4 regions of the Aurantimonas sp. genome follow, and region 3 is predicted to be linked to each of the others. Evidence: riboswitches for the same ligand, from Rfam matches in the RefSeq annotation. Region 3 holds a riboswitch; each other region holds the start of a gene.

What was found. Region 3 has a riboswitch for thiamine pyrophosphate ahead of thiC (phosphomethylpyrimidine synthase ThiC). Riboswitches for the same ligand answer to the same signal wherever they lie in the genome.
Region 1: another riboswitch for thiamine pyrophosphate. It lies ahead of thiD (bifunctional hydroxymethylpyrimidine kinase/phosphomethylpyrimidine kinase); the one in region 3 lies ahead of thiC (phosphomethylpyrimidine synthase ThiC).
Region 2: another riboswitch for thiamine pyrophosphate. It lies ahead of thiB (thiamine ABC transporter substrate binding subunit); the one in region 3 lies ahead of thiC (phosphomethylpyrimidine synthase ThiC).
Region 4: another riboswitch for thiamine pyrophosphate. It lies ahead of thiO (glycine oxidase ThiO); the one in region 3 lies ahead of thiC (phosphomethylpyrimidine synthase ThiC).

Annotation. Positions count from the first base shown of each region.
Region 1 is NZ_CAXPJM010000054.1:203,314-209,002, forward strand. It holds gene treS (maltose alpha-D-glucosyltransferase) at 1-1,285, shown strand, start outside; gene glgB (1,4-alpha-glucan branching protein GlgB) at 1,282-3,510, shown strand; TPP riboswitch at 3,596-3,694, shown strand; gene thiD (bifunctional hydroxymethylpyrimidine kinase/phosphomethylpyrimidine kinase) at 3,738-4,550, shown strand; gene ACEQX1_RS19190 (GGDEF domain-containing protein) at 4,564-5,689, opposite strand, start outside.
Region 2 is NZ_CAXPJM010000035.1:15,433-21,121, reverse strand. It holds gene thiP (thiamine/thiamine pyrophosphate ABC transporter permease) at 1-878, opposite strand, end outside; gene thiB (thiamine ABC transporter substrate binding subunit) at 909-1,943, opposite strand; TPP riboswitch at 1,994-2,090, opposite strand; gene ACEQX1_RS13775 (thiamine diphosphokinase) at 2,303-2,944, shown strand; tRNA gene ACEQX1_RS13770 (tRNA-Arg) at 3,021-3,097, shown strand; gene ACEQX1_RS13765 (hypothetical protein) at 3,189-3,437, shown strand; gene ACEQX1_RS13760 (hypothetical protein) at 3,642-3,824, shown strand; gene ACEQX1_RS13755 (hypothetical protein) at 3,930-4,361, opposite strand; gene ACEQX1_RS13750 (hypothetical protein) at 4,358-4,615, opposite strand; gene ACEQX1_RS13745 (hypothetical protein) at 4,933-5,217, opposite strand; gene ACEQX1_RS13740 (glycoside hydrolase family protein) at 5,217-5,689, opposite strand, start outside.
Region 3 is NZ_CAXPJM010000010.1:36,114-41,802, forward strand. It holds gene ACEQX1_RS05015 (polysaccharide deacetylase family protein) at 1-633, opposite strand, end outside; gene ACEQX1_RS05020 (hypothetical protein) at 709-885, opposite strand; gene thiC (phosphomethylpyrimidine synthase ThiC) at 994-2,802, opposite strand; TPP riboswitch at 2,924-3,051, opposite strand; gene ACEQX1_RS05030 (septal ring lytic transglycosylase RlpA family protein) at 3,366-3,755, opposite strand; gene ACEQX1_RS05035 (alkaline phosphatase D family protein) at 3,977-5,434, opposite strand; gene ACEQX1_RS05040 (cell wall hydrolase) at 5,612-5,689, opposite strand, start outside.
Region 4 is NZ_CAXPJM010000034.1:30,370-36,058, forward strand. It holds gene ACEQX1_RS13520 (thiamine phosphate synthase) at 1-113, opposite strand, end outside; gene ACEQX1_RS13525 (thiazole synthase) at 158-955, opposite strand; gene thiS (sulfur carrier protein ThiS) at 1,000-1,197, opposite strand; gene thiO (glycine oxidase ThiO) at 1,194-2,171, opposite strand; TPP riboswitch at 2,322-2,447, opposite strand; gene ACEQX1_RS13540 (DUF2937 family protein) at 2,508-3,020, opposite strand; gene ACEQX1_RS13545 (LysR substrate-binding domain-containing protein) at 3,145-4,038, opposite strand; gene ACEQX1_RS13550 (hypothetical protein) at 4,145-4,441, shown strand; gene pnp (polyribonucleotide nucleotidyltransferase) at 4,546-5,689, opposite strand, start outside.

The DNA.
Region 1 (5,689 bases), on a different contig from region 3:
TCCGCGCATCGGTGCCGTCGTCGACGGCACGCGGGACCCGGATCTCGCCAAGCTCGTCGTCTCGCTGATCGCGGCCGGTGTCGATATCGATCTCGGCGGTGCGTCCCTGCACGTTGCCGCGTCGGAGACCGAACGCGACGGGCTGGCCAGGGCGTTGCTCGTCGAGCCGGAACAGATCCATGCGATCGCCGGCGAGCAGTCCAACACCTCCGTCCTTGTCGGTGACGAGGCGATCCTGAAGTTCTATCGCCGCCTGCGCGACGGCGTGCAGCCGGAACTCGAGATCACGCGCTTCCTCACCGAGAAGACCAATTTCGAGGCCGCGCCCGCGCTGCTCGGCTCGATCGAACTGGTGCGCGAGGACGGCAGCCGCACGGCGATCGCGGCCCTGTTCGAACAGGTCCGCAACCAGGGCGACGCCTGGACGGTCGTGACCGATGCGCTGGCGCGCTATCTGCGCGACCACGCCTATTCCAACGAGCCGGCCACGGAAGACGGTGCCGAGATCGCGCCGATGAGCGATCTTAAGCTCGCCATCCAGATCGATGTCGGCGATGTGCTGGGCACGCGGACCGGCGAGATGCACGCGGCGCTGGCGACGGTCACCGGCGATCCGGCCTTCGATCCGGAGCCGATAGACACGGCGTCGCTGGCGGAGATGCTGGCCGAAGCCAAGCGCGAGGCGACGGATGCGCTGACCGTGCTGCGCCGCATGCGCGACAATGCCGGCGACGGCATCGGTCTGGACGTCGATCGCCTGCTCGGGGCCGAGAAGGACATCCTGACCTGGTTCGACGGCTTCATGAAGCTGACGGTCAATTCGCACCGGACCCGGATCCACGGCGACTACCATCTGGGCCAGGTTCTGGTCGCCAAGAACGACGTGGCGATCCTCGATTTCGAGGGCGAGCCGGGCCGCGATCTGGAAGAGCGGCGGCGCAAATCCTCGCCGCTGCGGGACGTGGCCGGCATGATCCGTTCCTTCGACTACGCCGCCTTCTCCGCTCGCGACAAGGCGGGCCCCGCCGACGAGGGCACCGTCGAGCGGCTGCGCGAAATGGCCGAGAGCTGGCGCGACGAGGTCACCGAGACCTTCCTTGCGCGCTGGAGCGAGGCCTCCGGCATGTCGCTTGCCGACCCGGCGACCGGGCAGTTGCTGGATCTCTTCGTGCTCCAGAAGGCTTTCTATGAACTGCGCTACGAAGCGACGATGCGTCCCGCATGGCTGTCGATCCCGCTGCGGGGAATCGTGGCGCTCCTCGAGAAACGACAGGTTTTGAAATGACGCTGACGAGTTCCTCATCGCGCGGAGCGGCCGCTTCGACCGATCATCGCGCCGACGCGCATCAGATCGATGCCATCGGCCGCGGCATCCACGGCGATCCCTTCGGCGTGCTCGGACCGCGCAAGGCCGACGGCGGCACCATCGTGCGCGTCTTCCGGCCGGGTGCCGAGACGGCCGCGGTCGTGGACACGGCGGGCAAGCTCCTGGGCGAGCTGGAAGCGGGCGGTGCCGACGGCTTCCATTCGGGCTACGTGTCCGGCCTGAAACCGGACGACGCCTATCGCCTGCAGTTCACCCATGGCGGCGAACGCTGGCAGGAAGAGGACACCTATCGCTTCGGCACGGTGCTGGGCGAGCAGGACGTCTATCTCCTGGCGGAAGGCAATCACTACCGCCTCTATGAGAAGCTCGGCGCCCATCCGACAATCATGGACGGCGTCGAGGGCACGGCCTTCGCGGTGCTGGCGCCGGCCGCCCGGCGCGTGTCCGTGGTCGGCAATTTCAATTCCTGGGATGGCCGCCGCCATGTCATGCGCAAGCGCCATGAGTGCGGCGTGTGGGAATTGTTCATCCCCGCCGTCGGCCGCGGCGAGGTCTACAAATACGAGATCATTGGCGCCGACGGAAACCTTCTGCCGCTGAAGACCGATCCGGTCGGCTTCCTGCAGGAGATGGCGCCGTCGACCGGCTCCATCGTCGATGGCCTCGTCGAGCACGAATGGAAGGACGACGAGTTCCAGGCCCATGCGGCCGACTGGCAGGATCGCGAGAAGCCGATCTCGATCTACGAGGTGCATCTGGGGTCCTGGCGGCGGGGTCCCGACAACGCCTATCTCGACTATGACGAACTGGCTGCCGAGCTGGTGCCCTATGTGCGCGACATGGGCTTCACCCATGTCGAGTTGCTGCCGGTCTCCGAGCATCCCTTCTACGGGTCCTGGGGCTACCAGCCGATCGGCCTCTACGCGCCGACCTCGCGCTTCGGATCGCCCGCGGGCTTCGCACGCCTCGTCGATGCGCTGCATCAGGCCGGCATCGGGGTGCTCCTCGACTGGGTTCCGGGCCATTTCCCGACCGACACCCACGGTCTCGGCCAGTTCGACGGCACCGCGCTCTACGAGCATCCCGATCCGCGCCGCGGCTTCCACAAGGACTGGAACACGCTGATCTACGATTACGGCCGGCCGGAAGTGGAGAACTTCCTGGTCGCCAACGGTCTCTACTGGCTCGACCGCTTCCACATCGACGGCCTGCGCGTCGATGCGGTCGCCTCGATGCTGTATCTCGACTATTCGCGGGAGCACGGCGAATGGGAGCCCAACATCCATGGCGGGCGCGAGAATCTCGAGGCCATGGCGTTCCTCAAGGACACCAACGAGCGGGTCGGCGAGTACTACCCCAAGGCGACGACCCACGCCGAGGAATCGACCGCCTTCCCGGACGTGTCACGCCCGACCTTCGCTGGCGGCCTCGGCTTCCACTTCAAGTGGAACATGGGCTGGATGCACGACACCCTGCATTACATGCAGGAAGACCCGATCAACCGGCGCTACCACCACCACCACATGACCTTCGGCATGGTCTACGCCTATTCGGAGAACTTCGTCCTGCCGCTCAGCCATGACGAGGTGGTCTACGGAAAGGGCTCGCTGCTCGGCAAGATGCCGGGTGACGAGTGGCAGAAATTCGCCAATCTGCGGGCCTATTTCGGCTTCATGTGGACCCATCCCGGCAAGAAGCTGATCTTCATGGGCGGCGAGTTCGGCCAGGTCGGCGAGTGGAACCACGACCGCTCCCTCGACTGGCATCTCCTGGAGCAGCCCGGTCACGAGGGCATGCGGCGCCTCGTGCGCGATCTCAACACCATGTATCGCGAGATCCCGGCGCTCTACGAACTCGACTGCGATCCGGCCGGCTTCGAATGGGTCGACACGTCGAATGTCGAGCAGAGCGTCATCGCCTTCATGCGCAAGGACCGCGCCGGCAACCCGGTGCTGATCGTGTCGAACTTCACGCCGGTGCCGCGCCATGAATACCGCATCGGCGTGCCGCTGCCCGGCCGCTGGGTCGAGCGCCTGAACACCGATTCGGAGATCTATGGTGGCTCCAATGTCGGCAATATGGGCGGCAAGGACGCCGAAGAGGTGTCGGTGCACGGCCGGCCCTACTCGATCCCCCTGTCGCTGCCGCCGCTCGGCACCATCGTCCTGGTGCAGGAAGGCTGAGCCGCCGGAAGGCTGGACGGCGGCCCACTTGCCGCCGTCCCGTCGCGGACGCTGCTGACATGAGGGCGGCGACCGCGTAGAACCGAATGCGTGACGGGGGCGCCTGCCGGAAACGGCGGGCTGAGATGCACCCTTCGAACCTGACCCGGATAATGCCGGCGGAGGGAGTCGCGGCGGGGTCTCTCACATGCTCCGTCGGGCTCGTCGTCGGCCAGGAGCCGACCGCGATGCCAAGCCAGTCCACCATCCGCAACGTTCTCTCGATCGCCGGCTCGGACCCCTCCGGCGGGGCCGGCATCCAGGCCGATCTGAAGACCTTCGCGGCGAACGGCGTCTACGGCATGGCCGTCATCACCGCGCTGACCGCCCAGAACACCCGGGGCGTCAGCGGCGTCGAGCTGGTCTCGCCCGATTTCGTCACCCGCCAGATCGATGCGGTCTTTGCCGATATCCGCGTCGATGCGGTGAAGATCGGCATGATCGCCACAGCCGACATCGCCCATGCCGTCGCGGATGCGCTGAAACGACACAAGGCGCGGAACGTCGTTCTCGACCCGGTCATGGTCGCCAAGGGCGGCGACCGCCTGCTGGCCGAGGAGGCCGTGGCGGCGTTACGCAGCGAACTCGTGCCCCTTGCCGACATGATCACGCCGAACCTGCCGGAGGCGGCCGTGCTGCTGGATGCGGCGGAAGCCACCGACCGGGACGAAATGGAGGCGACCGCGACCCGCCTGCAGGCGCTGGGCTGCGGCTCGGCGCTGTTGAAGGGCGGCCATCTGAGCGGCGACGACAGCCCGGACCTCCTGGTGACGGCAACGCAGCGCGAATGGTTCGAGGGCGCACGTGTTCAAACCCGCAACACCCACGGCACCGGCTGCACCCTGTCCTCGGCGCTGGCGGCGCAGCTCGCGCTGACCGGCGACGCGTTCGCGGCGGTGAGGATCGCCAAGGCCTATGTCGCGGGTGCCATCGGCGCGGCGGACCGGCTGGACGTCGGATCGGGGCACGGTCCGACGCACCATTTCCACGGTCACTGGTAGCTAGGCGCTCGGCTCAGGAGACCTGCAGCAGGGTGTCGTCCGCGGGCGGTCCATCCTCCGGGACGTCCACCGCGACGGCCTCGACGCGGTCGCGGCCCATGGATTTTGCCCGGTAGAGCGCCTGGTCGGCGGCCGTCAGCAGGCCGTTCAGGTCGCGGTTTGCCTCATTGGTGGCCACGCCGGCACTGACGGTGGCCGCGATGGACCGACCGCCAACCGTGCGGGCCTGGTTGGCAAATCCGCGCACGATCGCCCTGGCGATGACCGCCGGCTCGTGCTTGTCGCGGCGCCGGACGAGGGCGGCGAACTCCTCGCCTCCAAGCCGGGCGAAGACGTCGGTCGGACGCAGATGGTCGGCGGTGCTGTCGACGAAGAGCTTGATGACCTCGTCGCCGCAGCCATGCCCGTGATCGTCGTTGATCTTCTTGAAGCGGTCGAGATCAAACAGGAGGAGGGCGACGTCGCCGGCATCGGCGTCGTTGAGAAGCGCGGTCGCCTTGGTCGTGAAGGCTCGGCGGTTGTCGATGCCGGTCAGGAAGTCGGTTTCCGACAGGCGGCGCAGGGACTGCTCATGCCGCCCGCGCACCATGGCAATGACGAGATAGGTGCTGACGCCGATCATCAGGATGGCCTGGGTCATCACCAGCGTGAACAGGAAGCCGGTCATCAATTGCTGGTCAGCTATGGCGGCTGGCAGCCCAACCAGCACCACGCGCAGGGCGCAGAACAGACCATGCGCACCGAAGGCCGCGCAGAGGATCAGCGCCGGCCCGCTGCGGGCCGTCGGGTTGAGCAGGGTCAGCGCGATGGCCAGCGAATAGAAGGCGGCGATGGTCGAGATCACGGCGACCCGGGCCTCGACGCTCTCTGCCGCCGGGGACAGCCCGTAGAACAGCAGCCAGACGACCGGCCCGGCATACCACCAGAGGCTGGTTTTCACATCGCAGAACCGGGCGAAGCCGACATAGAGCAGCGCGTAGCCTGCGAGCAGCAGCGCATTGGCCCCGCCGATGGCCACCGCATAGAATTCGAACACCCGCAGCGGCGCCGTAGCCGCAGCCAGCGCGATCAGACCCATGCCGGCGCTCCAGTACAGCAACGCCGTCTCGCGCAGATTCCGCCATTCGACCAGATGGCAG
Region 2 (5,689 bases), on a different contig from region 3:
ACGAGCGCGTCCAGCACGGCCCGGGCAGGACTGCGGCGATCGTAGCGCAGCGCACGGCCGCCCAGGCCGAAACCGGCGGCGACATCGCCGCCAAGCCGGGTCGCCAGCCACAGGACGATCGCCGTCAGGCCGATCTGGACGAGCGACAGCGTGATCGCACGGCCGGGATCGAAGTCGTAGCGCAGCGATTGGTAGATCGCGACTTCCAGCGTCGTGGCGCCGGGTCCGCCGCCCAGAACCAGAACCAGAGTGAAGCTGGTGACGCAGAGCATGAAGATCAGGCTCGCGGCCGCCGGCAGCGCACCGCGCAGGGCCGGCCATTCGACAAGCCGGAACGTGGCCAGCGGGCTCAGCGACAATTGCCCGGCGAGCTTCCAGCTCTCGGCCGGCACGCGGTCGAGCCCGGCCAGCATCAGCCGGGCGGCCAGCGGCAGGTTGAAGAAGACGTGGGCGATCAGGATGCCCGAGAGACCATAGATGTCGAGCCGCGCCAGTCCGATCGTCGCAAGAGCGTCCGAGACGAGGCCGTTGCGACCCCAGATGGTGAGGATCGCCAGCGCGCCGACCAGCACGGGCAACACCTGCGGCAGGAGGAACAGGCGCAGCACTGCACGGCGACCGGGAAAGCGGGCACGATGCAGGGTCAGCGCCAGGGGGATGGCCCCTGCCACCGACAGGAGCGTCGATAGCACCGCCTGCTCGAGCGTGAACAGGACGACCCCGAGGAGATAGCGATCGCCGGCCACCGCCCGGAAATCTGGCGAGGCGCCCGTCGCAAGGATAAGCACGACGAAGGCGCCGGCCAGGAAGCCCACGAGGATGCCGGCAGCGCCGAGGCCGAGGCCGATCCGCCAGGCACGATCCGCAGCACCGGTCATGAATGCCTCACCGGGACGCGCGCTCGATCGTCAGCGGCCGATCGCTTCGAGCCATTCCTGCGTCCACGCCTTGCGGTTCGCCGCCACCGTTTCCGGATCGATCATCAGGGGCGTGTCCACCTGCACCAGGCGGCCGAACGCCTCCGGCAGATCGATGCCGTCCGCGACCGGCAACGTCCAGTTGGTGGTGGGGATCAGCGACTGCACCTCGGCGGTCAGCATGTAGTCGAGGAAGCGCGTCGCCAGTTCGGCTGTCTCGGTCGTCTTCAGCATTGCCGCCACCTCGATCTGCAGGTAGTGGCCCTCCGCGAAGGCCGCGGCCTGATAGCGGTCGGTGTCTTCCTCGATCATGTGGTAGGCGGGCGATGTCGTGTAGCTGAGAACCATCGGCACCTCGCCGCTGGTGAACAGGCCATAGGCCTCGCTCCAGCCCGGCGTCACGGTCAGGATGCGCTTCGACAGCTGCTCCCATTTGGCAGCGGCCTCGTCGCCATAGATCTTCTTCATCCACAGCATCATGCCGAGGCCGGGCGTCGAGGTCCGCGCGTCCTCGATGGCGATCTTCACCTCGGGATCGCCATTGACCAGATCGTCGAGGCTCGCCGGTGGTTCGGCAATCGCCTCGCTGTCGTAGACGAAGGCGAGATAGGAATAGTCGTAGGGGACGAAGATGTCGTCCGAGAAGCCGGTCGGCACGTCGAGCCCCGAGAGATCCGCCCCGCTCGGCGCGAACATGCCGGTCGCCTTGGCCTCTGGGATGAGATCGGTGGTCAGGCCGAGGACTATATCGGCTTGGGTCGAGGGCCCTTCGAGCTTGAGACGATTGAGGATCGCGACGCCGTCTTCGAGACCGACGAACTGCAGGTCGCAGGCGCACACCTCTTCAAAGCCCGCCTCGATCTTCGGGCCCGGCCCCCATTCGGGCGTGAAACTCTCATAGGTATAGACGGTGAGCACCGGCTTGTCGGCCTGGGCGACCGCGCTGCTCGCACCGGCCAGAAGGGCGGCCGCGCAAACGCCGAGATGGCGAATGGACAGAGGCGAGGAGGAGACAGGTCGGGCCATGGTGGTGCCTTTCGATACGGCGGCCTTCGAAACGAAAGCATCCGCGAGACACCCGCCGACGCCCGCATCCCTCCGCCGGTATGAGCCGGATCAGGTTCGACGGGTCGGCATGCGCCTCTCAGCCCGAAGGCACCCCGTGTGAGCATGGGAAGACTTAGAGGTCACACCGCTTGCCGGCAAGGGCGGCCGCGCCTCTTGAGCAAGGGGCATCTCTGCCGTTGCACCTACGTCGAGCTCTCGCGTCGGACCGCCAGGCTGCGCGCCGGCGCGGCAGGCAGGCCATACCCTCGCCGGCGATCCAAAAGCAATGTCGCGGCAGCCGATTGGCGTTTGCGGCCCGATGCTGTAGGCGAGCCGCGATGTCGCGCTTTTCCATTCTCCTTGCCGGCCATATCGCCCCGACCCCTGCGCTGATCGATGCGGTGAAGGGCACGCGGGTCATCGCCGCGGATGACGGCCTGCGTCATGCCGCTGAGCTGCAGGTGACGCCGGAACTCTGGGTCGGCGATTTCGATTCCAGCCCGCCGCGGCCGGCGATCGAACTGACCAGCCTGCCCCGCGAACCCTATCCCCGCGACAAGGCGATGACCGACGGCGAGATCGCCATCGAGGCGGCGCTGACGCGTGGCGCGACCGGCGTCCTTCTGGTCGGTGCGCTCGGCGGCCCGCGCAGCGACCACGCCTTCGCACACCTGATCCTGGCCCTGCGCTATGCCGCCCGCGGCGTCGGCGTGGAGTTGTTCGACGGGATCGAACGCGCCTGGCCGCTTGGACCGGACCGTCGCTCCTTCGATCTTGCCCCCGGCACGCAGTTCTCGATCCTGAAATTCTCCGATCTTTCCGGCTTGACGATCTCCGGCGCGAAATGGCCGCTCGACGGTGTCGACCTGCCATTCCACTCGATCCTCACACAGTCGAACGAAGCGCTGGGGCCGATCGCCGTGACGATCCGCCAAGGCACGGCGCTGCTCGTCGCCCAGGCCGATCCCAAGGTGCGATGATCCGCAACCCCGCGGCGCGAGAGCGACGCAAGCAGACTTGGCGAACCCTGCGCCTTCGACTAGGTTGCGCGCGGTCGGTCCCGTAGCTCAGCAGGATAGAGCATCAGATTCCTAATCTGAGGGTCACTGGTTCGAATCCAGTCGGGATCACCAGACTTTTCAACATCTTGATAGTCGAGCCTGGTGATGCGTTGCGAACTCGTTGCGAAGGCGTTGCGACAGGCCCGCGGCCGGGAGCGTGGCGATGGTGGCCGACAGCCCACTTGCCGACCAGAACAAGGTCGACACCCTGGGGAAATTGGCCGACCAGGAGATGGGGTTGGCGTGGTACTGCAACGCCTGCAATCGGAAGCTCGGCCTTGATCTGGATGAGGCCATACGGCGTTGGGGCCGCGCCCAGGTCTTCATCCAGTGGAGTGCGCCGGTGAAGTGCTCCGGGTGCGGCAGCCGAGACATCGTGATGATCGTGCAGGCGAAGGTGCCGGGGCGATGACCCGCCTCGTGCCATATCTCTGGGTCGCCCTTGGCCTCGTCGTCACCCTCGCGCTGTGGCCGGGATCATGGTTTATCGTCGCCGAGATTTTCCGGTGAGGGCCAGATGAGGATCCGATACAATCAGCGCTGGGAGTGGGTTGGCTTCGTGCTGGTCGTCGGGGTCCTGCTCTATGCGGCGTTGAAGATGGGATAGGAGACGGTGATGAGCGAGAGAGCAGAGACCGCAGAAGAGACCTTGGCGAAGTGGGATCGGCTTCTGCGCGCTTCCGTCCCTGAGCGGCACAAGTCCTGCACCAGCCCGGTCGGAGCAGTCCAGTCCTACATCGGCGAACTGGAGGAGCGGCTGGAGGCTGCGGGTGGAACCGCGCCGAGCGACATGGCCTAGACGCAAGAAAACCCGCGCCACCCAATCAAGGGCAGCGCGGGCTGGGTATATCGGCAGTGAATTTGAGCAGGTTTAGCGGGGATTCCGCATAAACGGGTAAACCGGCTAAGCCGGTCGGGGCGGCACCTCAAACGGGCCAAGCACCGTGTCCACCACGCGGTCCCCGCAGACATGGGCCATATTCATCTGCACCGCGGGCGTCTCGGGATAGGCGGACACGTCCCATGCCCACGTCCCGAAATACTGCATCCCGAACCAGCTTACGGGCTTGGAGCTGTCCGGCGTCTTGTCGTCAACGAAGTGGAAGGGCACCGGCCGCAGCGCATTGCCATTGCGCGCCAGACCCTCGTAGCTGCCAGGGTACGGATCGCAGTCCTTGAGCTTGAAGCCCCACACGTCCACCAGCAGCTTGTCGCCCTCGAAGCGCTCATTATAGCCGGTCATGCCGAACGCTACCGGCACCGTCATGTTGAAGATGCCGATGAACAGGGCGGCGATGATGAGGCCAACGGCCGGGCTGACGATCCATTTTTTCATGAGCTGAGAAGTCCTTGAAGCCACTCGGCGAGGCCGTTCTTGAACGCGATCCACAGGACGACAATGCCGGCAGCCCATTTCAGGCCCGAGCCCAAAACACTCGCAAGCCATGCAGAGGACCGAGCAGCCCGCCAGACCTTGGCAACTTCGCGGAGGGCTTCCGCCTCCTCCACCGAGAAGACGGTGATCTGCCGATCCTGAATCGCATTGAGGAGTTTGTGTAGCGCCTCGTCGCCGTCTTTCGGTTGTGTCAAAGCCGCTACCTGTCGTTTGCATGGCGGTTGCCTTCGGGCGATGCCCACGGCTTAGACGAGCGCTTTCGCGTCTCGTGCCGGGCGGGCTGTGGGATCGTGTCGGTTGATGTCCATGATCCATTAACCGCCGCTCCCGCATTGTTTCCGGAGCCGGCGCCCTTCCTAGTCGAGGGTGTTGGTCAGGAGGCCGGGAGGTTGCACCCTCTCCGGTCTCCGCTTGTCACCAGCAGCCTAAGCGCCGGCCATTCTCGTCGTTCGCCTCGACGCGCTCCATGCCGGCACGATCCGACTGGATGAGCGCGACTGTGCCCGCCGGGCTAAGGCTGTTCGGGCGGAACCCCGAGCAGGACCCGACAGGGGTCGTCGTCGCGCACCCCGCGAAGGTGGCGAGTGCAAAGCTCATAGTCAGACAGGTTGCGAAGAGCCGCATCGTCCTTGTTCCTTTCCCGTTCCGCGTCGGCGGCGCTCTGAGCCCGCTCCGCTTCGATCTTCGCCCGCTCGGAATTCTGGATCGAGGAAACGACCCAGATGACGGCCGACCCTGCCATCGTCACGATGATGGCGATGGCGACCCACTTCGCCACTCCGGTGAAGCCGAGCATCAGACTTCCACCGTCTTGCCGCGCATGGTGTTCCAGCGGCGGGCGATGACATCGCGATAGCGCCACGCGACATAAACCAGCGCGGCCACCGTCACGGCGCCGACGCCATAGGCCACCCACTGCCAGGGGACGCCGCTGACGAGCGTTGCCGCGGTTCCGGCCGCACCGGAGCCGGCAAGCGCGCCGCCGCCCTTCTTGATGGCCTCCTTGGCCGCCATGGCGTCACGGCGAAGCTGAGCGATCGTTGCCGGCCCGAGAATGCCGTCGTTGACCAGATGCGGATGTGCCCGCTGGTAGGCGAGAACCGCCGCCTTGGTCTTCGCGCCGAACCAGCCGTCGATAGCGCCCGGATTGAAGCCGCGCTCGGTCAGCATCTCCTGCGCTTCCTTAACGACCGGGTCGGGCTGCTTCGGTGCGACCGGCTCCTCCGTGCGGGGGATGCCTTCCGGGGCGACATCGCCGATGCCCGTAT
Region 3 (5,689 bases):
GAAGGGCTCGGCTGGATCGCTGCGGCCGAGCCGCCGGTCGGCGAGGCGCTCGGCGGCCAGCCGGACCAGCTTGTCGTGCCCGGCGAAACGGGCGCCGCCCTTCCAGGTGAGAAGATCGAGATGGGCGTTCACATGCCGGCAGGCCGCCTGTGGCGACACGGTCTGGCGCGGCCCGAACACCGAGATGCCGGCATAGCCCATGGCCGGCAATGCCTCGGCCACCGCCGGCTCGATCCGGTTCCAGGGCGGCACCATCACCGGCACGAAACGGTCGCCGAACGCCGCTGCCAGACGCCTGCGCCCCTCGTCGAACTCCACCAGCACCTCGGCCAGAGGCCGGTCGCCGCCGCATTCCACGGCGCGCCCGCCGGTCGCGGCCTGGTTCCTGTGCGCGTGGCCATGCTGGAGAACGGTGAGGAGCGGATCGCCGCGATGGGCGATCAGGCTGTCCGCCAGCCCAGCGGGAATGACCGCCAGCGCCAGCGGTGCCGCATGGCGGTGCGCAGCGGCAATTAGCGCCTCGAGCGCTGGCGTCGCGGCCATCGCGTCGTCGTCCCGCCACCACATGTCGATCCGCCGGCCGGCATCGTGCCAGGCGTCGAGTTCGCTCAGAAGATCGTCAGCGTTGCGCATGGCGCGGCTTTAGCGGCGATCGGGCGCGCGGGCAATTGCGGCGCGGCACGACCGATCGGCCGGAGCAGGAGACGGTCAGTCTCTTTCTTCGTCTTCCTCGGCGTCCTGTTCGTCGTCCGGAATATCGGTGCCGATCAGCCGCTCGTCGGGCTCTTTGCCGGCAAAGGAGTTGTCGGTGCGCTGCAGCGCATTGTCGAGGACGCCGCCATCGGCGGGCTTTTGATCGTGTCTGGGAGCCTTCGGATCGGCCATTGCGCGTCCTCCTGATGCAGTCGAACGCCTAACCACCAAAATGCCCCCCCCGTTCCACTTGGGGGGCATAGGAGGCGGCAGCGCGCCGCCGCCTCCGCTTCGCTGGCCCTACTCGGCCGGCACGTCGCCGGCAGGCATGTAGAGATCGCCGCCCTCGCGATATTTCTGCGCCATCTTCTCCATGCCCTCCTTCTGCGCCTCGGCGCGGATGTCGTGGGAGATCTTCATGGAGCAGAATTTCGGGCCGCACATGGAGCAGAAATGCGCCACCTTGTGCGCCTCCTTGGGCAGCGTCTGGTCGTGGAAGGAGCGCGCCGTCTCCGGGTCGAGGGAGAGGTTGAACTGGTCCTCCCAGCGAAACTCGAAGCGCGCCCGGCTCAGGGCGTCGTCGCGCAGCTGCGCCGCCGGATGGCCCTTGGCGAGATCTGCGGCATGGGCCGCGATCTTGTAGGTGACGACGCCGACCTTCACGTCGTCGCGGTCCGGCAGGCCCAGATGCTCCTTCGGCGTAACGTAGCAGAGCATCGCCGTGCCGAACCAGCCGATCATCGCCGCACCGATGCCCGATGTGATGTGGTCGTAGCCCGGCGCGATATCGGTGACCAAGGGTCCGAGCGTGTAGAACGGCGCCTCGCCGCAGACCCGCATCTGGCGGTCGACATTCTCCTTCACCTTGTGCATCGGCACATGGCCCGGCCCCTCGATCATCACCTGGCAGCCCTTGGCCCAGGCGATCTTCGTGAGCTCGCCCAGCGTGTCGAGCTCGGCGAACTGTGCCGCGTCGTTGGCATCGGCGATCGAGCCGGGGCGCAGGCCGTCGCCCATGGAGAAGGACACGTCATAGGCCCGGCAGATATCAGCGATCTCCTCGAAATGCTCGTAGAGAAAGCTCTCGCGGTGGTGGTGCAGGCACCACTTCGCCATGATCGAGCCGCCGCGCGACACGATGCCCGTCGTCCGGTCCACCGTCAGCGGAATATGCGACAGCCGCACCCCGGCATGGATGGTGAAATAGTCGACCCCCTGCTCGGCCTGCTCGATCAGCGTGTCGCGGAACACCTCCCAGGTCAGGTCCTCGGCGATGCCGTTCACCTTCTCCAGCGCCTGGTAGATCGGCACCGTGCCGATCGGCACCGGCGCATTGCGGATGATCCAGTCGCGGATGTTGTGGATGTTGCGGCCGGTGGACAGGTCCATCACCGTGTCGGCGCCCCAGCGGATCGCCCAGACCATCTTCTCCACTTCCTCGGCCATCGAGGAGGTGACGGCGGAATTGCCGATATTGGCGTTGATCTTGACCAGGAAGTTGCGGCCGATCGCCATCGGCTCGACTTCCGGATGGTTGATGTTGGCCGGGATGATCGCACGCCCGGAGGCGACCTCGTCGCGCACCCATTCCGGGGTGATGAAATCCGGGATCGCCGCCGAATACGGCTCGCCGTCGCGCTCCAGCGCGCGCTTGGCCTCGGCCCGGCCGAGATTCTCGCGGATCGCGACGAACTCCATCTCGGCGGTGACGATGCCGGCGCGGGCATATTCGTACTGGGTCACGGCGCGCCCGCCCGTCGCCCGGCGCGGGGCGTTGCGAACCGGAAATTCCGGCGTCAGCTTCTCAGCCGGCAGATTGCCGTTGTCCTCGGGCTGCACCGCGCGGCCCTCGTAGAACTCGGTGTCGCCGCGGGCCGCGATCCAGCTCTCGCGGATGCGCGGCAGGCCCTTGGCGATGTCGGTCTCGATCTGGCTGTCGGTATAGGGGCCAGACGGATCATAGACGATGACGTCGGGCTCGCCCGCGGTCGGGTGCACGGTGATTGCGCGCATCGGCACGCGGATATCGGGAAAGGCCGTTCCGGCCAGGTAGATCTTGCGGGAGGCCGGCAGCGGGCCGGCGGTGACGGTGGGTGTCACGGCATTCATCTTGGTTCTCCAGTCGCGCTCGCGTCGGAGATCCAGTTCTGCTTTCGGTGATCGAAAACTCTCGTCGGCCTGTCGGATCGCCCCTGTCGTCGGGGGATTGGCCCGCATTGCGGGCCGGAGAGGTCGGCGGCTTTCCCATCCCTACGCCAGTATGAACTGGATCAGGTTCGTAGGGTCGCCGCGCGCTTCGCCGATGATCGGCGGCCGTCGGCCTCTCAGTTCCTTGCCGGAACTCCCCTTGGACGAGCGGACGGTAGCAGCCCCCGTGGGGGTGTCAACAGCGGTTGCAGCCGTCGTCGGACAAGACCGGCGCGACGACGCGAAGAGACCGAGAGCGGGAAGACGGGAAGCAGGATTGGCTGCGCCGATCGGGACATCGCGGCGGCAACGCAAGCGATGCGCCGCGGGCCGGGACGGCCGGGAGGTGGTCAGGGGCAAAGCCCAAGCCAGAGGCCCGCGATGGGTGTCGCGGGCGGTCCGCGGCGCGAGCGGCGCCGTCGGACGAGATGTGTGTCACATGCGGGCGGCCAGCGCCCCGTCATGCGGCCGGCAGAGCCGAGACCCTAGAGGATGTCGAGGCTGACCTTGGCGGTGCCCGAATGGATCATGCCGATCTTCGAGGCCGCGGCGCGCGACAGGTCGATGATCCGGCCGCCATGATACGGGCCGCGGTCGTTGATGCGCACGACGACGGACTTGCCGTTGCGACGGTTGGTGACGCGCACCTTGGTGCCGAAGGGCAGCGTCTTGTGAGCCGCCGTCATAGAATTCATGTTGAAGCTTTCGCCGTTCGCCGTGCGGCGACCATGAAAGCGCTTTCCGTAATAAGAGGCGGAACCCGAGGCCGCGGACTTCGTTTCGGCTACGACCGGAGTGATTGCGGCGGAGTACGAACCGACCATCGTTCCGGCGAAAAGCGCGGCCGCGAGAGCGGCCTTCGGCAGAAACTTCATTCTTGGCATGTCCTTGAGATGCGACGTTTGCGACGCCGCCTCCTTCGTCAATTCCTGTGACGAGAAAAAGGACGGACTCTGGCAGCAATAGGGTCTTTCTACGACAGCGGAACTTTTCGGGCCCTGGCGTATCGTCCTGAACCCAAACGAAGAATTTCCGTCCGAGCCCTGTGCTGAATGCGACAGCGATGTCGCATTCGCGCCGATGCCGCCTCAACCGGTCAGACCGCGAGCGGCGGGGTGCGGCCGCTGTCCTCCAGTTCCCATTCGGCCTGCCAGTCCATGCCGTCCTGCGACAGGACAAGGTAGTTGCGCTCGCTCGTATAGGTCGCGCTGCGGGACGGCAGCGGCCGCAAGCGGATCTTCCGGCCGCGCAGCGGGCTCTCGCCGACCCGCGCGAGAAGGCCGAGCGCAAACGGATAGGCCGGCCCGGGCGCGGGGTGGGAAATGCCGGACGCGACGAGCTGGTGCATCACACTCCCGTTCAGAAGCCGCATCTCGCCGCGCGTCGCCAGGTGGATTTCGCCGGAAACGACCACGAGCCCGCCGACGGCTCGCTCGGCGCGATCGGCCAGGCATTGCAGGCAGCGGATCCATTCGCGCCGATGCGCCCGGCTCTGCCACTGGTCGCGCAGATCGTCCGACAGCTTGGCGACCCGCGGCACGATGCCGGCGACGAGCTCGGCCCAGCTCAGCCGCGGCCCGAGCACCGGCACGCTGGACATGAGCACGATCCGGTCCGGCTCCGGCGTCGACTCCAAGGCCGTCTCGAAGCTCTTCCATCCGACCGGCCCCATCACCCGGTCGGGACGGCGTTCGCTGCGCAGGTCCGGCGCGAGGATCGTCAGGCCCGGATAGCGCACCGCGACGCCCAGGCTGCGCGCCTGCCGGTCCAGCGCGATCGCCGGCAGATCCGCCTCGTCCGCCGCCAGCTGGAAGATCAGGAACATCTCGCGCGCCGCCTCGAACAGGCCGCGCCCGACGGGACTGTCCAGAAGCGCTGCCGGATGGCTGCCCCAGCCGTCGATGATGTCATGGTCGTCCCACATCGACACGGACGGCACATGGGCCGACATCGCCCCCATGGCGGGCCGGGCGAAGCTGATCAGATAGCGCTCGAAATAGAAGCGCCGGATCGCCGCCCGGGCCGCGTCGGTCAGCGGCACGGTGCCGCGCTCGTCGGGCTTCAGCCTGGTCCAGCGCTGCACATCCGGATGACAGGCGAGGACGTCGTCGGCATAGAGCTGGTCGCCGCCCTGCAGCATCAGGGAAAAGGGCGCGCGGCCGTGCTCGGCGGTGAGCCGGGTCCACATGGCGTCGCGCTCGGCGATGTCGCGCGTGAGATCCCCATTCTCCTGGCCGTTGCAGGAGACATAGGCGATGCGCGCCGCGCCGCCCTCGGGGCTGACGACGGCATAGTCGGTCTCGTCGATGCGGTAGGAGCTGGTGGTGCCGGCCGGCAGCGAGAAATCGTAGCGCCAGACCGTGCGGCCGAACCTCGTGGCCAGCGCTATCGGCTGCGTCGCCTCGCCCGCGGCGAACAGGTCGGGCGCCGCGGCCGCTTCGTCCAGGACAAGGATCGCAGCGAGATGGTCGCGCCGGCCATCGCCGCCGCGTGCATAGAGGATCGGGCCGATCCGGTCCGGAAGCGGATCGGCGGCGGAAACGGTCTCGGTCATCGGCTCCTGCCGGCTTGGCTGTGACCGATGCCCGTCCCGGCTTCGGTCTCGCCCCGCCATATAGGAAGCCATGGCTGCCATGCCGACCGCAATGCTGCCATCACGCGGGCCGGACGATCGGACGCCGGCGGAATCGACAGGGCTTGCGGCCTCCGCAGAGCCCCGCGCCGGCCGAACTCAGTCGGTGGTGGTCTGGACGCCGGGCAACGCCTGCATGCGGGCGTCGAGCGTGGCCGTATCGGCGGCATCCGGGGT
Region 4 (5,689 bases), on a different contig from region 3:
CGTGCGGTGTCCATGTCCTTGGCGCGCAATTGCAGGAGCTTCACCCCGACCGGCACCAGCCGCGCGGCCATCTCGGCATCGTCGACGATCAGGTAGAACGGATCGAGCCGCAGCCTCGTCCCCGTCCGCTCTGCGACCCCACCTTCCTCGGCCCGGCTCATCGCGAATCTCCCGGTCCGCCGACATCGCCGAGCATTGCCTGCCCCAGCATCGGGGTCGAGGGCGCAGCCATGTCGCGCGGCGCCATCGGGTCCGCCTCGAAGGCCAGCCTTCCGGCTTCAACCGCCAGGGCAAAGCCCCGCGCCATCGCCACCGGATCGCCGGCCTTGGCGACCGCCGTGTTGAGGAGCACGCCGTCATAGCCGAGCTCCATGGCGGCGGCGGCCTGCGACGGCAGGCCGAGCCCGGCATCGACCACCAGCGTCACGTCGGGAAAATGCGCCCTGAGCTGGCGCAGGCCGTAGCGGTTGTTCAGGCCGAGCCCCGAGCCGATCGGCGCGCCCCAGGGCATCAGCACCCGGCAGCCGGCCTCGACCAGCCGGTCGGCCACCGACAGATCCTCCACCGTATAGGGCAGCACCTTGAAGCCCTCGCCGGCCAGAATACGCGCCGCCTCCACCAGCCCGAACACGTCGGGCTGCAGGGTCTCGGCGTCGCGCACCACCTCCAGCTTGATCCAGTCGGTGCCGAAGATCTCGCGGGCCATCTGCGCCGTCGTCACCGCCTCGCGGGCCGAATGACAGCCGGCCGTGTTGGGCAGGATGTCGAGGCCGAGGCCGCGGATCAGCTCCCAGAAGGCCTGGCCGGCCCGCGCCTCGCCGGATTCGCGGCGCAGCGAGACGGTGACGATACCGGCCCCGGACGCCTTGATCGCATCGGTCATCATCTGCGGCGAAGGATAGAGCGAGGTGCCGAGCATCAGCCGCGAGGCGATGCGGCGGCCATAGATGTCCATGCCGGTCACGGCGCGCGCCGTATCGGTGTCGATCGTGTCCATGCTCAGCCTCCCTTCATCGGGGCGATGATCTCGATGGCGTCGCCCTCGGCGAGGCGCACCGTCCCGCGTTCGGTCTTCGGCACGAAGTCGCGGTTCAGCGCCGTGGCGACCACGGCGCCCTCGTAACCCAGTTCGACGAGCGCCCGGTCGAGGGTGGCGGCCTCGACGCTGCGCTCCTCGCCATTGACGGAAATTCTCATGATGCGTCCTTCAGCGTCTCTGCGAAGATTTCGGCGGCGGCCTCCGCCGCCATGGCGGGCGACAGCAGGAAGCCGTGGCGGTACAGCCCGTTCAGGCTGACCACCCGGCCGCTCCGCGTCACCTTTGGCAGATTGTCGGCATAGGAGGGCCGCAGGCCGGCGCCGGTCTCCACCAGCTCGGCCTCGGCGAAGGCCGGATGCAGCGCATAGGCGGCGTTCAGCAGCTCGACGGTGCCGCGCAGGGTGATGCCGCGATCGTCGTCGCTTTCCAGCATGGTCGCGCCCACCATGAACAACCCGTGGGCGCGCGGCACGACATAGATGGGCGAGCGCGGATGCAGCAGCCGCACCGGCCGCGACAGCGAGACCTCGTTGGTGCGCAGCAGCACCATCTCGCCGCGCACAGCCCGCAGTCGCGGCAGCTCCGGTCGCGCCGCAATGCCGCGCGCATCGACGATGCGATCATGGTCGAGATCGGCGGCCGTAACGCGCCGGCCGAAATGCAGCGCCACGCCACGCTCGCGCAGCCGTTCCGCCAGCGCCTCCAGCGTGCAGCGCGGATCGAGATGGGCTTCCTCGGCAAAGAACAGGCCCTCGCCGAAGCGGCCGGCGAGATCGGGCTCCAGCGCGGCGATCCGCTCGGCGTCGAGCCGCTCATGGCCGCGCGTGCGGCGGGCGAAGCGGGCAAGGTCCGCGCGGTCGCGCCAGGGTGCCAGCACCAGCGTGCCGTGGCGCGCGACGTCCGGCACATGGCGCGACCACCAGTCGATCCCCGCCAGACCCGGCGCCACGATGGCCGGATCGGCGCTCTCGGCCTCACAGCGCGGCGCCAGCATGCCGCCGGCCAGCCACGACGCCGCGGCCACGCCCAGTTCGGGCGCCGCCTCGTACAGCGCGACGTCGGCGCCCCGCTCGGCGAGTTCCAGCGCAGCGACAAGCCCGGCAACGCCGGCCCCGATGACGGCAACCCGCATGGTCAGGCCCCGCCGATGCGGCAGGCGTCGTGCGAACAGGCGACCCGGTCGGCCATTGTCTCGGTCCTCCTCGACGCGTCTCGGAGATCCGGCTGATGGGCAGGGGAAAGATCGGCGGCGCGGCGCTCGCCTGCGGCAAACCGCAGGCCAGGGGCCACCGCATTCCATCCCTCCGCCGGTCTCAACCGGATCAGGTTCGAAGGGTCGCCACGCGTTCACGCCTTTCCGCGGCCGGTGGCCTCTCAGTTCCCTGCCGGAACTCCCCTTGGATGGACGGAATCTGTGCTTCCCGGGCGGCCCTGTCAACGCCGCCGCGCCAAGATCGCGGTCGCCGGCTCAGCTCGACGCCAGCCGACGCTCGCGGCGACGCCGGCGCATGCGCGCGGCGCCATGGCCACCGGCCCCGATCGCCCAGCCGAGGGCGAAACCCACGACCGCCAGGAGCAGCCCCTCGACGGTGATCGGCAGGGCCGGGCGATAGTCGGCTGCGGCCCGCTCGGCGATCTCCCAGTCCGGGTCGCCCGCCGCGACGAAGGGCCGGAACAGGGGCGCCGATTCGGCGACGCTGCGATAGCGCCGCTCCACCGCGTCATACCGGGCGATGGTCTGCTCGGCGTCCGCGCCCTGGCGCGCGACGAAGGCGTCGCGATTCTCGCGCAACCGCGCCACCGCCTCGCTGCGCGACAGGTCGGAGGCCGCCGCACTGGCGTCGAAACGCTCCACGACCTTGCGCAATTCGTCGACGGCGCCGCCGAGGCGCTGCAGATATTGCTGGGTGAATTCCAGCGACTGGCTGGAGACGAGCCCGAGAAACAGCGCCGCCACGACGCGGATGATCAGCCCCGGCATTCCCTCATCCTTCCTCAAGGCTCCCCGGCGCACCGGTCGGACAGACCGACCGCCGGCACCGCCTCAGACGTCGCGCCCCGGCCAGGATACGCCTGCTGCCTGATCATACCAGTCCCCGCGCCCGTCAGGCGAACAGCCGGGTGCCGCGTTCGGCGATGGCGCAGAAGCTGGCGGTCACATGGGCGGCCAGCGCATCGGCGACCGGGCCAGCGCCGTCGCGGCGCGCCAGCGTCATGCGGTAATTGCCCAGCGGCGGCAGGCCGCGCTCGGCGCCCAGTTGCACGATGTCGTCCGACACGACGCTGATTGGCAGCGGCGCGATGGCGAGGTCGGCGGCGACGGCCGCAAGCTGGCCGGTGCAGAACTCGCTGGTATAGGCGACGCGGTAGTCGATATCGCGGGCGTCCAGCGCCGCCAGAGCCATGCCGCGCCAGGCACAGCCGGCATCGGCAAGGGCGAGCGGCAGCGGCGTCTCGGCGACGGCGAGGCCGCCGCGCGCGCCCACCCAGACCAGCGGCTCAGAATGGATGTAGTCCGGCCCATCGAGGCGTTCATCGTGACTGTAGACGGCGAGATCGAGCTCCCCGGACCAGCAGCGCCGCCGCAATTCCTCGGTGCGGTCCAGCCGCACCTCCACCTCGACCTTGGGATGGGTCCTGGCGAAGCGCCGGAGGATTTCCGGCATGGCGACGACGCCGTTGTCATTGGGCACGCCCAGCCGCACGCTGCCCTCGCAGCAGGGCGACAGGAAGCGCGAGAAGGCCTCGTCGTTCAGCTTCAGGAGGCGGCGGGCATAGCCGAGGAAGATCTCGCCATCAGCGGTCAGCGCCACGCTGCGGGCATCGCGGCGGAACAGGTCGCGGCCGACCATGTCCTCCAGCTTCTTCACCTGCAGGCTGATCGCCGAGGCGCTGCGATGCACCCGCTCCGCGGCGCGCGAGAAATTGCCGGTGTCGGCGATCGCCACCATCGTGCGGGCGAGGTCCATGTCGAGATTGGGCAGATTCGGCGTCAGCACAGGCGGAGCCTCCTGTTAGCGAAACTTGCCGCTAAGCTTACCCCTTCTCGTTTGTCTCATCAATGAGAAACCCTCACATTTTGCCCATCGGCAATTGGAGGTTCTCATGCTGCACCATTCGGCCCTGCCCCAGCCCATCCGGCTCGACGAAGCACACCACAGTCAGCCCGGCCTCGTGGGATGGCTGCATAACTGGACGGTGGAGAAGCGCCGGCAGCGGCTTTGCCGCGACGCCTTCAACACCCTTCTGCGCGTCGACGACCACATCCTGGAAGACGTCACCGGCCTGACCCGCCCGCAGGTCGAGGAGGTCGCGCGGCTGCCGCTCGCCGTCGACGCGCTCGAGGCGATCGCCCGGCTGCAGGAGCGTTCGTCGCGGCAGCGGAACCGGCGGTCCGCCTGACGCGTAGGCACCGATCGGGTCCGAAGGTCGCGACCCTTACCCCAACGAAAAAGGCGCGCCCCGAGGGACGCGCCTTTCATTCTGTCAGCGAAGAGACGGCCTGATCAGGCGGCGTCTTCCTCGCCCTTCTTGATCTCCTGGCCGGTCTCCTGGTCGACGACCTTCATCGACAGGCGAACCTTGCCGCGCTCGTCGAAGCCCATCAGCTTGACCCAGACCTTGTCGCCTTCCTTGACGATGTCGGTCGTCTTGGCGACGCGATCGGCGGCGAGCTGCGAGATGTGGACGAGACCGTCACGCGAACCGAAGAAGTTCACGAAGGCGCCGAACTCGACGGTCTTGACGACCGTACCCTCGTAGACTTCGCCGACTTCCGGCTCGGCCACGATCGAGTGGATCCACTTCTTGGCCGCCTCGATCTCCTTGCCGGAGGACGATGCGATCTTCACCGTGCCGTCATCCTCGATGTTGATCTTGGCGCCGGTCTTCTCGACGATCTCTCGGATGATCTTGCCGCCGGCGCCGATGACGTCGCGGATCTTGTCGGTCGGGATCTGCATGACCTCGATGCGCGGGGCGAACTCGCCCAGCTCGGCGCGGCTTTCCGACAGCGCCTGGCCCATCTCCTGCAGGATGTGCAGGCGGCCGCCCTTGGCCTGGTCGAGGGCGATCTGCATGATCTCCTCGGTGATGCCCTGGATCTTGATGTCCATCTGCAGCGAGGTGATGCCCTCGGAGGTGCCGGCGACCTTGAAGTCCATGTCGCCGAGATGGTCCTCGTCACCGAGGATATCGGACAGCACCGCGAAGCGCTCGTCTTCCTTGATCCGGCCCATGGCGATGCCCGCCACCGAACGCTTCAGCGGAACGCCCGCATCCATCAGCGCCAGCGAGGTGCCGCAGACGGTCGCCATCGAGGACGAGCCGTTCGACTCGGTGACCTCGGAGACGGCGCGGATCGTGTAGGGGAACTGCTCCGGTGCCGGCAGCATCGGACGCAGGGCGCGCCATGCCAGCTTGCCGTGGCCGATCTCGCGGCGGCCGGGCGAACCCATGCGGCCGGTCTCGCCGACCGAGTAGGGCGGGAAGTTGTAATGGAGCAGGAAGCGCTCCTTGTAGGTGCCGGTCAGGGCGTCGACGAACTGCTCGTCCTCGCCGGTGCCGAGCGTGGCGACGACCAGCGCCTGGGTCTCGCCGCGGGTGAACAGCGCCGAACCGTGGGCGCGCGGCAGGATGCCGGCCTCCGAG